Regions from separate parts of the Neomicrococcus aestuarii genome, predicted to be linked through region 2. Evidence: predicted binding sites of a transcription regulator. Region 2 holds the regulator's gene; each other region holds the start of a gene.
The links. The regulator LexA, encoded in region 2, represses DNA repair genes until DNA is damaged. The targets are predictions, from matches to a motif close to TCGAACANNTGTTCGA.

Region 1: a site for LexA is predicted at 2,517-2,532, ahead of HD598_RS06735 (HNH endonuclease signature motif containing protein). Genes of this name have one in related genera too.
Region 3: a site for LexA is predicted at 1,747-1,762, ahead of HD598_RS07015 (HNH endonuclease signature motif containing protein). Genes of this name have one in related genera too.
Region 4: a site for LexA is predicted at 2,845-2,860, ahead of uvrA (excinuclease ABC subunit UvrA). Genes of this name have one in related genera too.

What each region holds. Positions count from the first base shown of each region.
Region 1 covers NZ_JACHDR010000001.1:1,509,501-1,514,633, forward strand. Annotated here, with positions in the region: gene HD598_RS06730 (acetate/propionate family kinase) at 1-635, shown strand, start outside; gene HD598_RS06735 (HNH endonuclease signature motif containing protein) at 811-2,334, opposite strand; gene HD598_RS06740 (ABC transporter ATP-binding protein) at 2,676-4,427, shown strand; gene HD598_RS06745 (ABC transporter permease) at 4,534-5,133, opposite strand, start outside.
Region 2 covers NZ_JACHDR010000001.1:363,644-368,776, reverse strand. Annotated here, with positions in the region: gene HD598_RS01655 (LysM peptidoglycan-binding domain-containing protein) at 63-470, opposite strand; gene lexA (transcriptional repressor LexA) at 767-1,522, shown strand; gene HD598_RS01645 (ATP-dependent DNA helicase) at 1,615-3,657, opposite strand; gene hflX (GTPase HflX) at 3,654-5,133, opposite strand, start outside.
Region 3 covers NZ_JACHDR010000001.1:1,570,302-1,575,434, forward strand. Annotated here, with positions in the region: gene HD598_RS07010 (hypothetical protein) at 1-8, shown strand, start outside; gene HD598_RS07015 (HNH endonuclease signature motif containing protein) at 129-1,715, opposite strand; gene hpt (hypoxanthine phosphoribosyltransferase) at 1,904-2,455, opposite strand; gene tilS (tRNA lysidine(34) synthetase TilS) at 2,525-3,556, opposite strand; gene HD598_RS07030 (zinc-dependent metalloprotease) at 3,560-4,867, opposite strand; gene dacB (D-alanyl-D-alanine carboxypeptidase/D-alanyl-D-alanine endopeptidase) at 4,957-5,133, opposite strand, start outside.
Region 4 covers NZ_JACHDR010000001.1:556,195-561,327, reverse strand. Annotated here, with positions in the region: gene uvrA (excinuclease ABC subunit UvrA) at 1-2,729, opposite strand, end outside; gene HD598_RS02455 (GntR family transcriptional regulator) at 2,945-3,334, opposite strand; gene HD598_RS02450 (MBL fold metallo-hydrolase) at 3,394-4,056, shown strand; gene HD598_RS02445 (methyltransferase domain-containing protein) at 4,057-4,884, opposite strand; gene HD598_RS02440 (DEAD/DEAH box helicase) at 5,017-5,133, shown strand, end outside.

The DNA of each region.
Region 1 (5,133 bases), 1.1 Mb from region 2:
CCGGGCTGGCCGCCGACTACCTGGGTATCGATCGCCAAAACTTCAACGCCGTCATTTGCCATCTCGGAAACGGTGCGTCCGCTACGGCCATCAAGAACGGCGAGTCCGTGGACACTTCCATGGGGTACACGCCTCTTGAAGGGCTCGTCATGGGGACCCGTTCAGGAGACCTTGACCCGTCTATCGTGACCCAGCTGGTCATGCGTGGGGCTTTCACGGCGGCGGAACTGGACACCATCCTGAACAAGCAGTCCGGTCTCTTGGCGTTAGCTGGCGATGCAGACATGCGTGCGGTTACGGAAGGCGCCGCAGCCGGAGACGAGCACGCCGAACTGGCGCTCACCTCGGCCTCTTACCGATTATCTAAGTACATTGCCGGTTATCACGTGGCCGTAGGTGGCGCTCAAGCGATCGTTTTCACGGCGGGAATTGGCGAAAACTCCATTGTCTTCCGCGAGCGCGTCTGCGCTCCGTTGGAAGTTTTGGGTGTTCGGCTCGATCCCGAGCTCAATGCTGTCCGCTCAGGCGAAGTTCGACGAATCTCCACCGAAGACTCCGCAATTACCGTGCTGGTAGCCCCAACGAACGAAGAATCTGCTATCGCTCGGGCAGCAGAAAAGCTCATCCGCGGCTAACACCGCGTGCGGCGCCATCGCTCCCACATGAAGATGGCGCCGCGTTTTTCCTTGCTCTTATCTCTCGTCTCTCTTTTCAGTTTTCAATCCGCGATCGTGTCAGCAACCTTTTAGACGCACCGCACAAGTCATAGCCCTCCCCACCCCTGCGCCGCGCTTCGACAAAGATGGCTGGTCAGACGGTGAGCGCTAACTGCTCCGGCTTCTCCGGATGGAAAAACACGTTCCTCAACAGTCGCTGGTTTGGGTCCACTGCAAGAGGTGGCTTCCAGAAGGGAACACCCGAGCGCATGTCGATCGTCCACTCAGTTTCGTGCACCACGTGGTGGTGGAACGAGCAAACTAGTGCGGCATTCTCGAGAGTCGTTACTCCCCCGCGAGAGTATTCGTGCACATGGTGGGCTTGGCATTTATCCATTCCCGTCTGACATCCAGGAAAGGTGCATCCCCTATCCCGGGCATAGAGAATCTTGCGTTGTTCTGCGCTGAAGAGGCGCGCCCGGTTACCGGCGTCAACCACTTGGGACCCTGATCCTAAAACGACCGGCAACAGGTCGGCGTTACACGCAAGCTGCCGGATCACCCGAGGATTAATAGGGCCAGAGTGGACTGCATCCGAACGAAACAACCGGTCCGAAGCTTTGAGGTCCCTCTCGAGGCTCTCGTGATCAATGTTCACCATGACCTGCGGTTGGTAGCCGCCGTGAATAGAGAACTTTCCGGTCTGAAGCCCGACGGTGAGCGCGTGAATCGCGCCGTCTAGCCGCTTCTGACCCAACGAACGTTTGTCTTTCGGTGGTTCCACCGCTTTCCCGTTCTCATCACGCGCCGTTGCCGCAGGCTCTAAAGGTTCATCGCCAACGGCAGCGTCCTTGAGCTCATGGTTCTTCGTGCGCGGATTGACTTCCGGAGCAATGGCGGTCAGAAGGACCTCGTGTTGCAAATCATCCACGCGCATCAGCCACTGATGAAAGCCAAACTTTTTGCCCTGATAGAAAGCTCCCTGATACTGCTGCCGAACTTCTTCCGACGGGAGCACTCCCATCGAATGAATGCGAGCTTCCCAGACTTTGATTGCGCGACAAACGGCCGCCGGCGTACCTGTTTCGGCAGTCTTAATGAGTCCGGACTCGATGCGATCCGTCATCACGGCTGCTTCGTCGTCGTTCTCACTAATTTGCTTGATAGGAGCCTGCAAGTTCCCCAACGAAGTAATGATCCGCGCCGCGGCGTCCACGCCAACTGCGCCGCTCTGAAATGCATCCCTGACAAACGGATGTGCAATCGCCACATCACCGTCAACGCTTTCCACCGGGGTGATCGCCCTCGCGACGGTCAGCCACCGCCGAACCTCGGCTGGTGAAATATGCATCACCTGAGAGAGCCGCTCTTCCACACTCCGAAACCGAGTACGAGACGTCGAGATCTTTCCGGCTTGCAGCGCTGCAATATCGGCTTCCATGCGGGATGCCAGCGCGACCTTAGCGCGATCGACGTGGTGCGTCAGCAACTGAAGATTCCGCGCAAGTGTTTCAAGTTCTGACAACGATGTGGGAATTAGCGTGAGCGCTTCCGCATGGGAGGCCAGTTGGCTTTGCATGAGACGAGTGTCTTCAAGAAGCCTCGATACCGATTGCTCGGTCGCATCGTAGGAATCAGCGAGTGCCGCTGACGCTTGGACAGAACATGAAGCGTTCATGAATCCAGCATAGTAACTATCTACGATAAATAGAAGAGATAAGAGTAAATGTGAATAACCGTGTCGCTTCGCAAGCGAGAGCCCGAGATCCACAGAATTAGTGTACAAATCCGGCATAGCGCGGAGCGTGGGAAACATCGGGTGATGAGATGAGTCCAGTAGACCTGCTCCGCACCCTTGCATAGAACAGATATTCGACATACAGTAAACGAGCGGGAACATCCTCGGTGGAACGAGATCCATCGACCTAGGCGCCGCACCAAAGTCGGATAAGTCGGGAAATCGGGAGGTACTCGTGATGCGCATCACCCAAAAGACTCAAAGTCAGGCAGAATAGTGAAATGACCACTTCGGGAAATGACGTATCGAGCACACCGAATGACGCCTCAGTAGAGACGCCACCCTTGCTGGAGATTCAGAACCTCGACGTCAGCTTCTCCACGAACTACGGGGATGTTGCTGCCGTGCAGGGCGCATCCCTGACCGTGCGCAAGGGGCAGACAGTGGCGATCGTGGGCGAATCCGGCTCTGGAAAATCCACCACTGCCATGGCGGCCATCGGACTGTTAGCGGGTTCCGGCCGCATTACCGTCGGGTCCATCAAGCTCGATGGCCAAGAGCTCACCACGCTTCCTGAATCGAAACTACGCAGCATCCGTGGCCGAGATATCGGCATGGTGCCTCAAGATCCCATGTCCAACCTGAATCCGGTAACGAAGATCGGCAGCCAGATCGCCGAGACGCTCTTGGTGCACAAAATGGCGACACCTAAGAACGTCAAAGAAAAGGTCCTGGAAACGCTGCGGTCCGCCGGCGTTCCAAATCCAGAGAAACGCGCAGACCAGTACCCGCACGAACTCTCAGGCGGTCTGCGCCAACGCGCACTCATTGCTATTGGCTTGGCCTGCCAGCCGCGCTTGCTCATCGCAGATGAACCCACCTCAGCACTCGACGTGACGGTGCAGCAGACCATCCTGGATCAGATTCAGAAGATGACAGCTGAGCTCGGAACCGCAGTCCTTCTCATCACCCATGACCTCGGACTCGCTGCCGAACGTGCGTCAGAGCTCGTGGTCATGCACCGCGGCAAGGTGGTAGAAACCGGACCAGCCAAAGAAATCCTCACCAATCCGCAGCACCCCTACACACAATCCCTCGTGGCCGCCGCACCGTCTGTGGCAGCCGCCCGACTACGGCCCGGTGCGTACTCGGGAACTTCAGCTGCGTCGTCGTCCTCTGAAAGCGACTCAACCACCCAGCACGACGACGCCTCCGTGCAGTCCCAGCCCGCCCCGAATCTTGTGGAGGTCCGCGATCTCACCAAGATTTACCCGGTGCGCGGCTCGAAAGAAGATTTTTACGCGGCAAAGAATGTCAGTTTCGACGTGCCTCGGGGTTCGACGGTCGCGATTGTGGGTGAATCCGGTTCAGGCAAGACGACGACGGCACGCATGTTGCTGAAGCTCATTGAACCGAGCTCGGGAACCATGACTTTCGACGGGCAAGATATTGCGACGTTGGATAAAGCTCAGCTTCGAGCATTCCGCCAACGTGTGCAGCCCGTGTTTCAAGATCCATATTCTTCGCTCAACCCCATGTTCACGGTGGGGCGGATCATTCAGGAGCCGCTCGATACTTACAAGCGTGGCACGGTCAAAGAGCGCCGTGTTCGAGTGGCCGAGCTACTCAAAGAGGTGTCGTTGCCTCCGGAGATGGCCAGCAGATACCCCTCGGAGCTGTCGGGCGGCCAGCGCCAACGTGTCGCGATTGCGCGCGCCCTAGCGCTCCAGCCGGACTTGATGGTGTGCGACGAACCCGTCTCCGCCCTCGACGTTCTGGTGCAGTCTCAGATCCTCAAGCTCTTGGGGAAGCTCCAGCAGGAGTTTGGGCTGTCCTATCTGTTCATCTCCCATGACCTCGCGGTAGTCCGACTGATTTCGGACTTCGTATGTGTCATGAAGGACGGTGAGGTTGTGGAGGCTGCGACGTCGGAAGAGATTTTCACCAATCCGCGACATCCCTACACTCGTCAGCTTCTCGCTTCCATTCCCGGAAACGAGCTCAACATCGCCATGGATCCAGACGCGGCCTAAAGAGACGGTTAAACGAATAGCCCGCGCATCCTCGACGTTCCAAGGTGCGCGGGCTATTCGATTGCGGACAGTTACTGACTGCGCTTCGCGAGCTAACCGCTATGACCTACCGCCGGCGAGACTTCGGATCCAACGCTTCGCGCAAGGACTCACCCAGCAGCGTGAATCCAAGTGCCGTAATGGCGATGCAAATGCCGGGAAGGAAAGCGAGCTGCGGAGCAATTCCCAGCTCGGTCTGCGCGTACGTGAGCATGCGACCCCATTCAGCCGTCTGCGGGAGACCGCCACCCAATCCCAAGAAGGACAAGGCCGCGGCATCGATGACCGCTGTAGCCAGAGTCAGCGTGGCCTGCACAATAACCGGACCCACCGAGTTTGGAAGCAAGTGGCTCATGGTGATGGTGCGTCGGCTCAATCCCAAGGTCTGGGCCGCCAAAATGTAGTCCGCACCCTTTTGCTGGAGCATGCTCGAACGGAGCAGTCGGGCAAAGATGGGCACTTGAGAAGCGCCGATAGCGATCATGACGGCATACTGCCCTTGACCCAGCACCGCAGCGATAGACACCGCGAGCAGCAAGTTCGGAACGGACAGCAGAATGTCCACCAATCGCATCACCACAGCATCTACCCAGCCGCCAAAACCTCCGGCCAGAAGGCCAAGGATCATGCCGCCCACGAGACCCAGCGCGGTCGAAACAATGCCGAT
Region 2 (5,133 bases):
AGTTCCAGTGGTCCTAGTTCCAGTGGTCCTAGTTCCAGTGGCGTTCCAGTGGCGAAGTTCGGTTATGGGTGAACCGGAACGAAAATTTCCTGACCAACGCGCAAGGTCTTGCCATCGATGACGTTCAATTCCTGAATCTGTTCGATGGTTTCGCGGGGATCCTGACCTGGAGCCACTGCTTCAGCGATGCTCCACAAGGAGTCACCCTGCAAGACGGTGACCTGGACGGCGTCAACACTTGAAGGTGCCGTGGATCCTGCCAGCACGGGGCTGGTGAACAGCCCAACGAGCGCCAGCAAGGCGGCTGCCAAGGTCATGGACGGGATCCCGATGAACACCAGACGGCCCTTGCGGGTGAGTTGAAGCTTCGCCGGTCGCTGTGCCGTGCGAGGACGTGCTTTCGAAAAATCGGTCAACGACGAGCGGCCTGCAGTCGCGCGGAACGGCGATGAAATTGCGGCAATAGTCATTGTTCTCCCCTTCATTCTTTCGAAGACTTGGGCGACTTTTCGCCCCGCCTCGAATACTGCTTCGAAAACCTATAGAACATTTCTAGCACGTATCTTCGATGATTGTCGAGACACACTCGAACAAATCTTTCAAAGACGTGCGCAGGTACCGTAGTGTTAGTGCAACGGAAGCTGCTAGAACTAGTGTCCTCACGGGTACTGACACTTAGAACATAGATTCCGAATTCAGCAGGCAAACTCGGGGACTTTCGTCAAAAGATGGAACGTCAATCGACGGCAAGAGACGGGACCGGAACATGACACGGCGGACAATGACCAAGATTCAGGAACGTGCCAACGCGCACTTCCCAGGACTCACCAGTCGGCAGCTTCAGATCGTTGATGTCATTCATCGTTTGATCGAAGAAAACAGCTACCCTCCCACCATGCGAGAGATCGGCGACGCCGCCGGACTAGCATCGCTTTCCAGCGTGACCTATCAGCTTGCACAGCTCGAGCAGCGTGGAGTCATCCGTCGTGACCCTAACCGTCCCCGTGCTATCGAATTGCTGATCGAAAAGGTCGAGGCTAAGAAGTGGGCTGAAGAGCAAAAAGCTTTCGCCAAGGAATCCTCGGTCCAGAACTCTGATACGTCCGCCTCTATACCTGAAGGCCGCACCGTTTTCGTAGATAACGACGATCTCGTCGCCGTTCCGCTCGTGGGACGTATCGCCGCCGGCGGACCAATTCTTGCCGAGCAGTCGGTGGAAGACACCATGCTCTTGCCGCGAGTTCTCACCGGTCAAGGCGAACTCTTCATGCTGAAGGTCGCTGGCGACTCAATGATCGACGCCGCCATTGCGGACGGTGACTGGGTAGTTGTTCGTCGCCAGAACTCCGCCAATAACGGAGACATTGTTGCGGCTCTGCTGGACGATGAAGCCACGGTCAAGACGTTCCGTCAGCGCGATGGTCACACGTGGCTTTTGCCGCAGAACACGAACTACGAACCGATTTTGGGCGATCACGCCACCATCATGGGTCGCGTGGTTTCCGTCCTACGCGCTATCTAGCTCGCAGCAATCCGTGTTTCATTTCTAATTTCGTTTCTCAGCGGTCTTTACTGAGCGGTCTTTACTGAGCGGTCGCTTCGAAAGGGTCGCTTCTAAGCGGTCGTCGCCTGATTCTTGGCGGCGGCCGCTAGTCGTTTAAGGACACCCGTCACGACGTCGGGATCCGTGGTGGACCACATTGGCGGCAGGGACGCCTTGATGAACCCTCCATAGCGCCGGCTGACGAGACGAGAATCCAAGATTGCGACGACGCCACGATCATCCGTGGAACGAATCAGACGGCCAGCACCCTGCGCCAGCTTAGTGGCCGCGCTACTGACGGACACGCTCATAAAGCCGCTGCCACCGCGACGATCAACGTCCTGTGTGCGTGCCTTCACGAGGGGTTCGTCGGGGCGCGGGAACGGAATTCGGTCAATGATGACAAGTCGGCATGAGGTGCCCGGGACGTCAACGCCTTGCCACAAGGACATGGTGCCGAAGAGACACGTAGCTTCATTCTCAGAGAACTCTTCGACGAGTGCCTTCATGCTCGATTCGCCTTGGCACAAAATGTCATAGTCCACGCGACGCCGCAGTTCTTCGGCGGCTTCTTCGGCCGCTCGGCGGGAGGAGAAGAGGGCGAGCGTTCCGCCTTCGGAGGCGTTGATCAATCGCTCGATCTCGTCGTATGTGCGTGGGTTGACGTCTCGCGAGGGTGCGTCAAGGTGCTTCGCCACGTAGAGGACACCCTGCTTGGAGTAGTCAAACGGGCTGCCGACGTCGATTCCGGACCACGACGGCGCACCATCGCCTCTGAGCCCAAGGTTTCCGGCGGCGGTATCGAACGCCGCGCCAATCGCTAGCGTTGCGCTCGTGAGCACGACGGTACGATCTGCGAAGAGCCCCTCCCTCAGTTGCATTCCCACAGAAAGTGGGGCGACGTGCAGAACTGCGGGGGAATCTTCTGATGCGGACTGGTACCCACTACCAGGCACAAACTCGCGCGGGCGAGCCGCCCACACGACGTCGTACTGGGGAGAAGCTTCCAAGAGACGCTCGGCTTGTTCCACGATGTACATGATCTGCGACTTCGCCATCTGCATGGCTCCGTCCGGATTCGCAGAGTCAATCTTGATATCCGAGGCAACCACGCGGGCGGCCTCCCGCACCATGGTGAGCGCTTCTCGTTGCTCCTCGGTAATACCGCGTGGCAAAAGACCATCAGACACGCTAGAGACGGATTCCTCGAAGGCTCTATTGGCTCGTTCGAGTGGCTCCACAATGACTTTGGCGTGCTTGCGTGCCGCACTGGCAGCCGCGGAGATCGTGGCGACGGACAGCGGCTTGGTCACCGAATTGGTGACACGATCCTCGAGCTCGTGGGCTTCATCCACCACCACAATGTCGAACTCTGGCAGGACGGCAAGACCTTCGAAAGCGGCGATCGCCAAGAGCGCGTGGTTGGTGACCACAATGTCGGCTTGCGCAGCCTTTTTACGGGCCAACTCGCTGAAACACTCTTCCGCCATAGGGCAGCGTTGCGACCCTAGGCACTCGATCGCGCTGACGGACACCTGGCGCCAGGCCTTGTCCGAGACGCCGGGCGTCAACTCGTCGCGGTCACCGGTTTCGGTGTCTTCAGCCCAATCCCGCAAACGAACAATTTCTTGCCCCAGAGCGCTCGAAGGCGAGGCAGCTTGATGGGGAGCGGCGGCCGCACCGTCGGCCCAATCGAACAGCGCATCCGTGGGCTCCTCCGGGTATCCCCCGCCCAGCTTGTGCTTGCACACGTAGTTGGAGCGGCCCTTCAGCAGGACCGCATCCACGGGACGAGGTAACTCGGGTTCCAGGTTCTTCAAGAGCCGCGGAAGGTCACGGCCCACAATCTGGCTTTGGAGCGCCAGAGTAGCGGTGGAGATGATGATGGGCTTCTCGGCGCTGAGCGAGTGATAAATCGAGGGCACCAGGTACCCCAAAGACTTTCCCGTTCCGGTGCCGGCCTGGACCAAAAGGTGCCCACCCTTTTCAAAGGATTCGATCACCTTTTGGGCCATTTCGTGTTGCCCGGAACGCGCTTGCCCGCCCATTTTGGACACGGCAAGCGTCAGCAGTTCATCAACGCGCTCGGCGCCGTTCAGCTCCTCATCGATCATGCTTGGGTAGCGCCCTCCGAAGGAGTTACCACAAAGGGTTCCAGCTCGGCCGCAAAGTCCTGGCGCACCTTGATATGCATGCGAGTACCCTCCTCCACGTGATCCATGGCGATAATTTCCGCCGATTGCTCGTGCAGACGGCTGACCAAGTCACCACGCTGATACGGAATCACCACATCCAGCTCCACGCCGGGACGTGGAATGGACTCGGACACTTCCTGAAGAAGCTCCTCGATTCCGTAACCGGTTCGAGCCGAAACCACCATAGTGCGCGGTTCGCGGTTCTTGATGCGCTCGAGCACATAAGGATCCGCGGCATCGGCCTTATTCAGGACAATGACCTCCGGGATGTTCTGTGCATCGATGTCCCGAAGCACTTCGCGAACAGCACGAATCTGTCCTTCCGGATCCGGGTGCGATCCATCCACGACGTGAAGAATCAGGTCAGAATCCCCGATTTCCTCAAGCGTGGAACGGAAGGCCTCGACCAGCTGCGTGGGCAAGGAACGCACGAAACCGACGGTGTCGGTGAGCGTGTATTCAATACCGTCCTCCGTCTGCGTCCTACGAACCGTGGGATCCAAGGTTGCGAAGAGCGCGTTCTCCACAAGGACGCCAGCATTGGTCAATCGGTTCAGCACCGAGGACTTGCCTGCGTTCGTATAGCCCGCGATGGCAACAGACGGAACATCGTTGCGCTTACGGTTGGCTCGCTTAGCTTCGCGAGCCGGTTTCATGGCTTGGATTTCGCGGCGCAGTTTCGCCATGCGGGTTCTAATACGACGACGATCGAGCTCGATTTTCGTTTCACCCGGGCCACGAGAACCAATGCCGCCCCCAGCAGCACCAACACGACCACCGGCCTGCCGGGACATCGATTCACCCCAACCACGCAAACGTGGCAAGAGGTATTCGAGCTGCGCGAGTTCCACTTGGGCGCGACCTTCACGGCTCTTCGCATGCTGCGCGAAGATGTCCAAGATCAATGCCGTGCGGTCAATAACTTTGACCTTGACGATGTCTTCGAGGGCACGTCGTTGTGAAGGAGCCAGCTCCGAGTCAATGACCACGGTATCCGCGCCTTCGGCGGCGACGATCTCTCGCAGTTCCTGCGCTTTACCTGAGCCCAAGAACGTTCCTGGGTCCGGCTTCATGCGCCGCTGCAAAAGTCCATCGAGAACTTCCGAACCCGCCGTCTCCGCGAGAGCAGCGAGTTCGCGCAAGGAATTCTCCGCGTCCTCGATGGTGCCATCGGACCAAATACCGGCAAGCACCACGCGCTCGAGGCGCAACTGGCGGTATTCAACTTCGGTGACGTCTTCAAGTTCGGTGGACAGACCGGCGACGCGACGCAAGGCGCGACGTTCCGCAAGATCTTGCTGATCGCCGTCCCATTCGGAGTGCTCGCGATCAAGACTGGACAGCGCTTGAGCGCGCCCGCGCGACAGCGCCGACGACGTTCCGCCGAGCTCTTCG
Region 3 (5,133 bases), 1.2 Mb from region 2:
CACTGTGAAGTTTTCAAACAGCTGCGAAATGTTCAAGGAACAGTCGCCCGGGTACCCCGAATAGCCGTGCGGACTCGGGCGTTGGGCCAGAGTAAGCGCGGACGAACAGGACGATTTCGGATGTGGATCTAGACAGAAAGCGCTAGCTGTTGCGCCTTCTCCGGATGGAAGTAGGCGTTTCGCATGAGGGGTCGTTGGGCATCCTCCTGCACGGGCGGTTTCCAGAAAGGAACGCCATTGCGCATGACAATCGCCCACGCCGTCTCATGAACCAGATGGTGGTGGTGCGAACACACCATCGCCGCGTTTTCTAAAGTGGTGACGCCGCCTTTCGAGTACTCGAGCACGTGATGGGCTTCGCACCGATCCACCCCCGTGGTGCATCCGGGGAACGTGCATCCGCGGTCCCTCGCGTAGAGCAACTTGCGCTGCTCGGCGCTAAAGAGTCGCCTTCGGTTGCCTGCGTCCACCACTTGAGAATCTCCACCCAACACCACTGGCAAGAGTTCAGCGTTGCAGGCTAGTTGCCGGATGATACGAGGGTTGATGGGGCCGGAGTGAACAGCGTCCGAGCGGAACTCGACATCCGAGGCTAGGAGATCCCGCTCGAGGCTCTTCTGATCAATGTTGACGATTACTTGCGGGTGGTAGCCGCCGTGCAAAGACACATTTCCGCCTTTCAACCCGGCCGAGAGTGCGTGGAGAACGCCGTCCAGGCGCTTCTGGGCAAGGGATCGTCCGTCCTTTGGCGCTTCGAGCGGTTTTCCGTTCTCGTCGAGGGCGACGGTTTCCGAGACCTCGCCTCCCTCCGCTCCGGCTCGAGATCCTGGTCCGGAGTCCAGTCCCGCACCCGAGCCCAGTTGCGTTCCCAGCCCAGAACCCGCATCCTCAGACACCTGGTTCCGCGACCGCGGGCTCACTTCAGGCGCCATGACGGTCAGGAGGGTCTCATGCTGAAGATCGTCCGCTAGCAAGCTCCACCGATGAAGTCCCATGAACCGCCCCAAATAGAACGCTCCCTGAATCTCCTGTTTGACCTGCTGCGTTGGCAGAACACCCATGGAGTTGATGCGGTTCTCCCAGTCCTTGACGCGCCGATCTACGGCTTTGGGGATGGAACTCGTCGCCGCTTTAAGCAGGTCAGCTTCCATGCGGTCGGAAAGCAGATCCGCTTCTTCCGCGCTGCCGGTGACTTGCTCAATAGGCTCCCGAAGTCGATCCACGGCACCGATCATCTTTGCCGCCAAACTCACGGGCAACGCAGCGTCCTCAAACGCCCTACCAATCAACGGATGCGCGGTTTCCACATCCCCTTCTGGCGACTCCACGGGAGTAATAGCATGGGCAATGTCCAGGCGCTTCTGCACTTCCCCGGGATTCACGTGGAGAACTTGCGAGAGCCGCTCTTTGGCGGATCGAAATTTGGAGCGCTCCGAACTCAGTTGCACGTCCGAATTTAAGTCCTGAATTGCCTGCTCCATGCGGGCCGCGAAGTTGACTTGCAGACGGCCCACCTGATGACTCAGGCGCTCAAACGCGAGCCCAACGTCATCCAGTTCAGAGGCAGACCCCGGGACAACTGTGGCTACTTCCGCGAGGAAAGCGAGATGGCTTTGCAAGAGCAGCGCGTGCTCACGAAGCGCAGTGACCGAATACTCGGTGGCATCGAAGGTGGATGGTGAATCAAGTTGAGTTGGTTTGACCCCGACTTCCATACCACCTATTCTAGAACACATCTACGACAATTAGAACAGAAATTCTAAATTGGGGATAACTCCACAACCGCCCTGCCGAAACGGGACTGCGAAACCCAAGCTGCGTCGTCGTACTGAAGGGAAGTTAGAAGCTGAACGGAAGTTAAAAGAAGAAAGCCCCGGACGAACCGGGGCCAACTTACTGAGGTTTATTCGTAGACGTGGCGCGCGAGCGTGCCCACGAAATCAAGGTTGCGGTACTTCTCAGCGAAGTCCAGGCCGTAGCCCACCACGAACTCGTTCGGGATCTCTTCACCCACATACTTCACGTCGATCTCAACCTTGGCAGCGTCAGGCTTGCGCAACAAGGTGCAGATTTCCACAGAAGCCGGGCCGCGCGAGCGCAGGTTGGACTGCAACCAGGACAATGTCAGGCCGGAATCGATGATGTCCTCGACGATCAGCACGTGCTTGCCCAACAAATCCGTGTCCAAGTCCTTCAGAATGCGGACAACGCCGGAGGACTGCGTGCCGGAGCCGTAGCTCGAAACGGCCATCCAGTCCATGGTCACGTGCGAGTGCAGTGCGCGCGCGAGGTCGGCCATGACCATAACGGCGCCCTTCAAAACACCCACAAGCAGAATGTCGCGGCCCTCGTAATCGGCGTCAATACGCGCCGCAAGGTCCTTGATGCGCTCCTGAATATCTTCTTTGCTGAGTAGAACGTTTTCGATATCGCTGGCTACATCTTTGGTATCCACGCCGTGCTCCTGTTCCGGTGCAATTGCGCTTGCGCGCGAGTGAGTCTTGCTGCGTTTAACATTGCCATACTAGTGAGCAGTCTTGGGCCTCGCGGACCGAAATACTAGCCCCCGGGGCATCTCAGTGGTACGAATAACGTCCACGTGGCCTTCCAATTGCACGGGACCGGTGGACGGCCCCAGCCGCAGCAGCCCCAAAACGGCGCGGGTCCGCTCGAAATCCGGGGCTTTTCCGCCCACCATGATCGCGGCTTGCCGAATAACTCGGCTTGTCAGCGCGCGCGGCAGTTGCGTGAGGCGATTCACGTCCAGTTTCACTTCCGAGGACGACGGCGGAGCCATCATCGCGTCCCTCAACACTTCGTCGGCGAGCTCATCGAGATAGTCGGCATCGTCGCGAGCGAGTTCGGCGGTCCTCGCTAGGTTTTCGTAAACGGCGCCCAACGTGTCTGCGAGCGCCGGCAAGAGAGTCAAGCGGACCTGATTGCGCAGCGCGTCCGTTTCCAAGTTGGTGGGGTCCACCCAGAAGTCCAGGCGCGCGTGGTGGCAGATCCACTCAGTGTCTTCACGAGAGAGCGGCAAGAACGGCCGCACGTAGCGCCCGCGAACCGGCGGAATCCCAGCGATGGCTCTAGTTCCGGAGCCGCGAGCGAGGCCCAGGAGGACTTGTTCGGCTTGATCGTTGAGCGTGTGCGCCAAGAGCACGGGCGAGTTTTGGTACGCAGCGTCCGCCGACAGAAACTCTTCGATGGCGGCGTATCGCGCCTCACGCGCATAGGCCTCGTTGAGGTTCCCGGACACGTGCGCCTTCAAGACCCGCACAGGCGAAAGTCCAAGGTCGGCGCACTGCGAAGCGGCCTTCTCCGCTACCTCCGCGCTTCCTGTTTGAAGCCCGTGGTCCACCACGAGCGCACCGACGGAATACCCCTTGCGTTGAGCAAGGAATCCCGCGGCCGCGGCTAGCGCCAAGGAGTCAGCTCCCCCGCTACACGCGACAAACGCTTGGGGTGCACCGCCGGAGCGCTGAGCATCAAAAGCGTCCAGCGCTTCCGCCACTAGATTCCGCGCGCGGGCAACCACGGCGGGCAGGTTTCCGCCCATCGGTTAGTTGCCGGAAGTGGCGTCAGTCTGCGGGGCGTGTGCGCCTGCATCTGCATCTGCATCGACGGTCTCCGCGGGCCCAGCACCGCCCTGACCCGCGAGATCACCCTGGCTCGCGAGATCACCCTGACCAGCCTGATTACCCGGACCGACCTGACCAGAGCGCATGCGCTCGACCCACTCTTGCGGGTGATGCAGCTCGTGCTCGGTCGGGAGATTCTCCGGGCCTTCCCACACCACGTTGAACCCGGACATCCCCAGTTCCTTCACGGCGTATTCGACGAAGATCTGTCCGTCTCGGTACTGGCGCATCTTCGCGTCCAGCCCCAAGAGTCGTCGAACGAAGTTCTCCAGCGAGGACCTGTTCCGGCCGCGATCGTCGAAGCGTCGACGAATCGTCTTCACGCTCGGCACGATGCTCGCGTCAATCGCGTCCATGACCACGTTGGCGTGGCCTTCCAACAAGCTCATCACTGCCGTGACGTGGCTGAGAATGGCGCGCTCTTCGGGCGTCTGGATGGCGGACATCAGCGTGCTCTGCGAAGGCAATTCCTCGCTATCACCACCGGACTTCCGGCCCTTGAAAGCCTCCGAGGCCACCTTCGCGGCGTTCTTGAGTCGGTCTGCAAGCGCGTCCTGCGAGTCCAACATCCCAGCCGTCAGCTGCGTGATGTTCTCCTGCAAGTAACCTTGCAACCACGGAGCGGCCGCGAACTGCACGCGGTGCGTCTGTTCGTGCAAGCACACCCACAACCTGAAGTCCGAAGGCTCCACCATGAGCTCCCGCTCGATGGTCACGATGTTCGGCGCCACCAGCAACAGTCGCCCGTGACGACCCGCGAAAGGATCAAACTGGCCCAACACATTCGCGGATAGGAACCCGGTGATCACACCGAGTTCGGTACCGGATACGGCCGCGGAGACGGCGGTCGATGCCGGCGACATGGTGTGCCCCTTTGCGTCCCACAACCGGCGCAAAGTTGGCGTCAACATGAACTTGAAAGACTCGATGGTGGCTTTGGACCACGTGGCGCGGTCCACCACCAATACCGGCGAATTCCGCAAACCTGCGGCGGCTTCGAGCTGCGTAATGCGTTGCACGTGATCCACGGCTTCGTCGGCGGCAGTGCGCAAAGCGGAAACCACGTCCTGGATTTCACGCACAGACAGTTTGGGTCCCGCAGTGGACACCTTGCTGGCGGTGGTGGCTGCGACGCCCCACCCCACTAGGGAATCCCCGATGTGCGGTGCTGACACGTCACCAGATTCGGCGTTCTGCACTGATTCGCCTGATTCGAGCTTGTTAGACACTGCGCCTCCTGAAGTTCGCGGCGGTCACCGCTCCCTCTATCCCACCACGCGAATCCCGGATTTACCTGTGGATTTCGTTATGGGTGAAGCTAGATCAATTCCGCCACGGCCGCGTCGAGTACGGCCCGAGCGTCCGTCAAAGAATCCACGTCGCTTGCGAAGAAGGAGAACACCAGTTGCCGACCACTCTCATCCACAAGGGTTCCGGTCAGCGTGGTCACGCCCGTCAACGTTCCCGTCTTGGCCCGCACTACGCCCGCCACGGA
Region 4 (5,133 bases), 190 kb from region 2:
TCAAGGTTGTGCTCGATGGTGATGACGGTGTTGCCTTTGTCCACCAAGCCTTGAAGCACCAACAGAAGCTTACGAATATCTTCAAAGTGTAGACCGGTAGTGGGCTCGTCCAACACGTAAATGCTTCGACCGTTCGAACGCTTTTGAAGTTCAGCGGCCAGCTTTACTCGCTGCGCTTCACCACCGGACAGCGTCGTTGCTGGCTGACCCAAGCGAACATAGCCCAGACCCACGTCAACCAAAGTGTTCAGGTGACGAGCAATCGGAGTGAACGCCGCAAAGAACTCGGCAGCCTCTTCAATGGGCATGTTCAGCACTTCAGCAATGTTCTTGCCCTTGTAGTGCACTTCGAGCGTCTCGCGGTTGTAGCGGGCACCATGGCACACTTCACACGGGACGTAGACGTCAGGCAAGAAGTTCATTTCGATCTTGAGCGTTCCGTCGCCCGAGCAGGATTCGCAACGGCCACCCTTGACGTTGAAAGAGAAACGTCCAGGTAAGTAGCCGCGAACCTTTGCCTCGTTCGTCTCAGCGAAGAGCTTTCGGATGTTGTCGAAGACACCGGTGTAAGTCGCCGGGTTGGAGCGAGGGGTACGGCCAATCGGACTCTGATCGACGTGAACAACCTTGTCCAGCTGGTCCAAACCTTCAACTCGCTTGTGACGGCCAGCAACCTGCTTGGCTCCGTTGAGCTTATTAGCAAGTGTCTTGTACAGGATGTCATTGACGAGAGTGGACTTGCCCGAACCGCTGACACCGGTAACAGCCGTCAGCACGCCCAAGGGGAACTTCACGGTCACGTTCTGCAAGTTATTCTCGTGACCATCCACGACGCTCACGAAACGATCCTTGTCGCGCTTACGACGCTTCGGCGGAACCGCAATGGAATTCCGACCGGAGAGGTAGGCACCGGTAATGGATTCTTCGTTGGCTTTGAGTTCTTCCAAGCTTCCCGAGTGCACCACTCGGCCACCGTGTTCGCCGGCGCCCGGTCCAATATCTACAATCCAGTCGGCTTCAGCAATGGTGTCCTCATCGTGTTCCACCACAATCAGGGTGTTGCCTAGATCTCGAAGGCGGGTCAGGGTTTCAATGAGTCGACGGTTATCGCGCTGGTGCAAGCCAATGGACGGCTCGTCCAACACGTAGAGAACGCCTACGAGTCCTGAACCAATTTGGGTCGCCAAACGGATGCGCTGTGCCTCACCGCCGGACAACGTGCCCGCCGCACGCTCGAGGTTCAAGTACTCCAAACCAACGTCCAGCAAGAACGTCAAGCGAGCAAGGATCTCCTTGAGCACCTGGGCAGCGATCTGCGCTTCACGGTTGGTCAGCTCCAACGTTCCAAAGAACTCGGCGCAATCTCGCAACTGCATAGCGCTGACCTCGGCAATGGACTTGCCGCTAATCAGCACCGAAAGCGAGGTGGGGTTTAGCCTTGCGCCACCACATTCAGGACACGGGGACAATCGCATGTACTCTTCGTAGCGATCGCGTGCGTAGTCCGATTCGGTCTCTTGATGCTTGCGCTCGATGTACTGAATGGCGCCTTCAAAACCGGTCGAATACTTACGTTCGCGGCCAAAACGGTTTCGATACTGGACAACTACCTTGTGGTTGCGCCCATGCAGGATCGCTGTCCGAGCCTCTTTGCTCAAATCCTTCCACGGCGTATCCAGGTCAAAGCCCATCTCCTCGCCGAGACCCTCGAGCAGACGGTTCCAGTACTCACTGGTTGCCTTGCCGAGGTTCCACGGCGCAATGGCGCCTTCGTTGATGGTGGCGTCATGATCGGGCACCACGAGCTCTTCATCGACTTCAAGTCGCGTACCAATACCGGTACAGACCGGACACGCACCAAAAGGATTATTGAAGGAGAACGACCGCGGTTCAATCTCATCGATAGTCAGCGGGTGCTCGTTAGGGCACGCGAGATTCTCGCTATAGGCGCGCACTCGCGATTCATCATTCTCGTCAAGGTCAACGAACTCGATGAGCACTCGACCATCAGCGAGCTTCAACGCCGTTTCCACGGAATCCGTCAAGCGCTGACGCACACCATCACGAATTGCCAAGCGGTCAATGACCACCTCGATCGAGTGCTTGTACTGCTTCTTGAGGACAGGTGGCTCTGAGAGCTGAACCGTTTCTCCGTCGACGCGTGCACGCGAGTAACCGCCCGCAGCGAGCTCCTTGAAGAGGTCAACGAATTCACCCTTGCGGCCACGCACGACGGGCGCCAGGACCTGGAAGCGAGTCTTCTCCGGCAGTTCCAAGAGCTGATCCACGATCTGCTGCGGAGTCTGCTTGGTAATAGCTTCACCACACACGGGGCAATGCGGACGACCCACGCGCGCCCACAACAAGCGCATGTAATCGTAGATTTCCGTGATGGTGCCCACGGTAGAACGAGGGTTCTTGCTGGTTGATTTCTGGTCAATCGAAACCGCTGGGGACAAACCCTCAATGAAATCAACGTCAGGCTTATCCACCTGGCCCAAGAATTGACGCGCGTAGGCGGAAAGCGACTCCACGTAGCGCCGCTGACCCTCCGCGAAAATCGTGTCGAAGGCAAGCGAGGACTTGCCTGAGCCCGAGAGACCCGTGAAGACGATCATTGAGTCGCGCGGCAACTCAACATCAATATTCTGCAGGTTGTTCTCGCGGGCACCTTGAACGAGAATCCGTGTCAGATCTGGCTTGTGGGTGACAGCCCCACCGCCGCTCAAAACACTCGATGAACCGTTCCTCGATGGAACCTTCGATACAAGGCTCTCGGACGGCGACTGGACTGTTTCTTCTTCAACGCGACTACCCACGCGTGCAAGAATATCCCGTCTCGGTTCGAAAATTTGTACGAATCACCCAAAAGCGAACAAACCAACGAATGAATTTCGCTCAAGGCGAGCCAGCGTCGTCGTACTCCCCCACTTAAGCCAAGCGACTACTCACGAAGCTTCGCCGAAAAAGCCGCCTCCACGTAAAGCGCCGCCCTTTTCTCATCGGCACCGCACGCGAGCGCTTCTTCAACGTATCGCTCCGCCGCATCCCTCATCCGGTCCGCAAATTCGTCGACACTTGCCCGGACGAATGAGCCAAGCCGCCCATTCGTCTCAATAATTCGCTGCTCTTCCAGCTCCTTGTAGGCTCGCGCCACCGTGTTGACGGAGAGTCCAACCGAACTTGCAGCGTGCCGCACGGTGGGCAACTTCGTCCCACTCAACAATGATCCCGTGCGAACCCGCTCGATCACTTGGCTCTTCAATTGCTCAAAAGGTGGCACGGACGACTGATGGTTGATGCCCTCAAATTCGAACGATCCAGTGCTCTTCATGCCTCGACCCTATGCCATTAATCACTACGATGGTGTGAACCCACACCTAGACTGAAGCTATGAATACATTGCTGGAGAACCGAGAGCTCGTGACCGTGCGGGGAGCATCGGTGAGCGAACAGGACAATCGCAGCTACCTCATCACGTCCAAAGAGACGGGCGCGCAGGTACTCATTGATGCTGCCGACAACATCGAACAACTGCGAGCGCTCATCGCTTCAGCCGCCGAAGATTCTGCGCAGCCCACGCGTGTGGTCATGATTGCAACGACGCACCAGCACTGGGATCATGTCCGCGCGCTCAAGGACCTCGCCGCAGAGACCGGCGCCACGACGACGGCCGGCACGGAGGACATTGAGGCTATTGAGAAGGAGTCCGGCTTACGTCCTGAACATTCTCTGGAGCACGACGACGTAGGTCAGTTCCCCGGGTTTGACTTGCGTGCGATTCACTTGCGTGGGCATACCCCGGGATCGATCGCTTTTGTCTACGAGGACCCCACGGGCAGCCCCATCATCCTGAGCGGCGATTCGCTCTTCCCCGGCGGGGTAGGAAATACGTGGAAGGACCCGGTGCGGTTCGCTTCGCTCATCTCCGATGTTTCGGCACGCTTGTTTGACCGGTACCCGGATGACGCCGTGGTCTATCCCGGACATGGTGACCCCACCACTCTTGGAGCCGAGCGTCCTCACCTGGACGAGTGGCGCGAGCGCGGCTGGTAGTTATCCTTCGAGCTTCTGGCCCACCACAAAAATGCGGCGGAAGAAGAACACAGCTTCCTTAGTCGACGGATCCAGCGGGTACGCGTCAACGAGGTGCCGCTCGTATTCAGCCTCGAAGACTTGATAGTTCAGGTCCTTCGTGAGTCGTCCTTGCTGTTCGCGTTCCCGGAACGCCGCCATGAGGGGGCGCAACGTTGTTCCGCGCGTCCATTCCAACACTGGGTGACGTTCGGGATTTGCCGGAAGAATATGCGAGTAGGTGGTTTCCCAGACGTCGGCGGTCATGCCGTGCTGGCGGAGTAGATGAAGGTATTCGTGGGGCTGATGCACGGCGTCCTTGTGACGAAGCACCCCACCCACGAGCGAACTCCATCGTGGCGATTCAGCGAGATCGTGCATGATGGCATGGGATTGGGCGCCGAAGTTGCCCGGTACCTGCACGGCGAACCAAGCTCCAGGGGTCAGCTGATCTAGCCAGCGACCCATCAGCTCGGCGTGCTCGGGAATCCAGTGGAGCATGGCGTTGGAGACAATCACATCTACGTCTGCTTCCGGCAGCCATGTCTTGGCGTCCACTTCGTCAAAGGATAGGTTCGCGATATCCGCGTATTCCGTTTGAGCGGTGGCAATCATCTCCGGGGAGGCATCGAGACCGACGACCTGAGCGTCCGGCCATCGGTCAGCAAGAGTTTTGGTGAGGTTGCCGGGGCCGCACCCGAGGTCCACGACCTTTTTCGGGGCGTCCGCGAAGACTCTGCCGGTCAGGTCAAAGTATGGGCGGTCTCGGTGGCCAGAGAATTTGAGGTATTGCTGCGGATCCCACTTCATGGTCCTAGCCTAATTCCTCGCTTGTGAACCACGCACAGGTTGAGTGACATAGCTTCATGTTCTGATTTTCTCCACAGGTATCCCAGTGGGCTCCTCATGAATACGTGGGAATCAGAATAGGCTGGAGGCATCATGAATCTTGCCGAAATGGTGCCCAGCGCACCGTCTAACGAAGTTTTGCCTGACGCTACCTATGAGAAGTTCCTCGAGTGGGTGTCTTCTCGCGGGCTCACGCTCTACCCGGCCCAA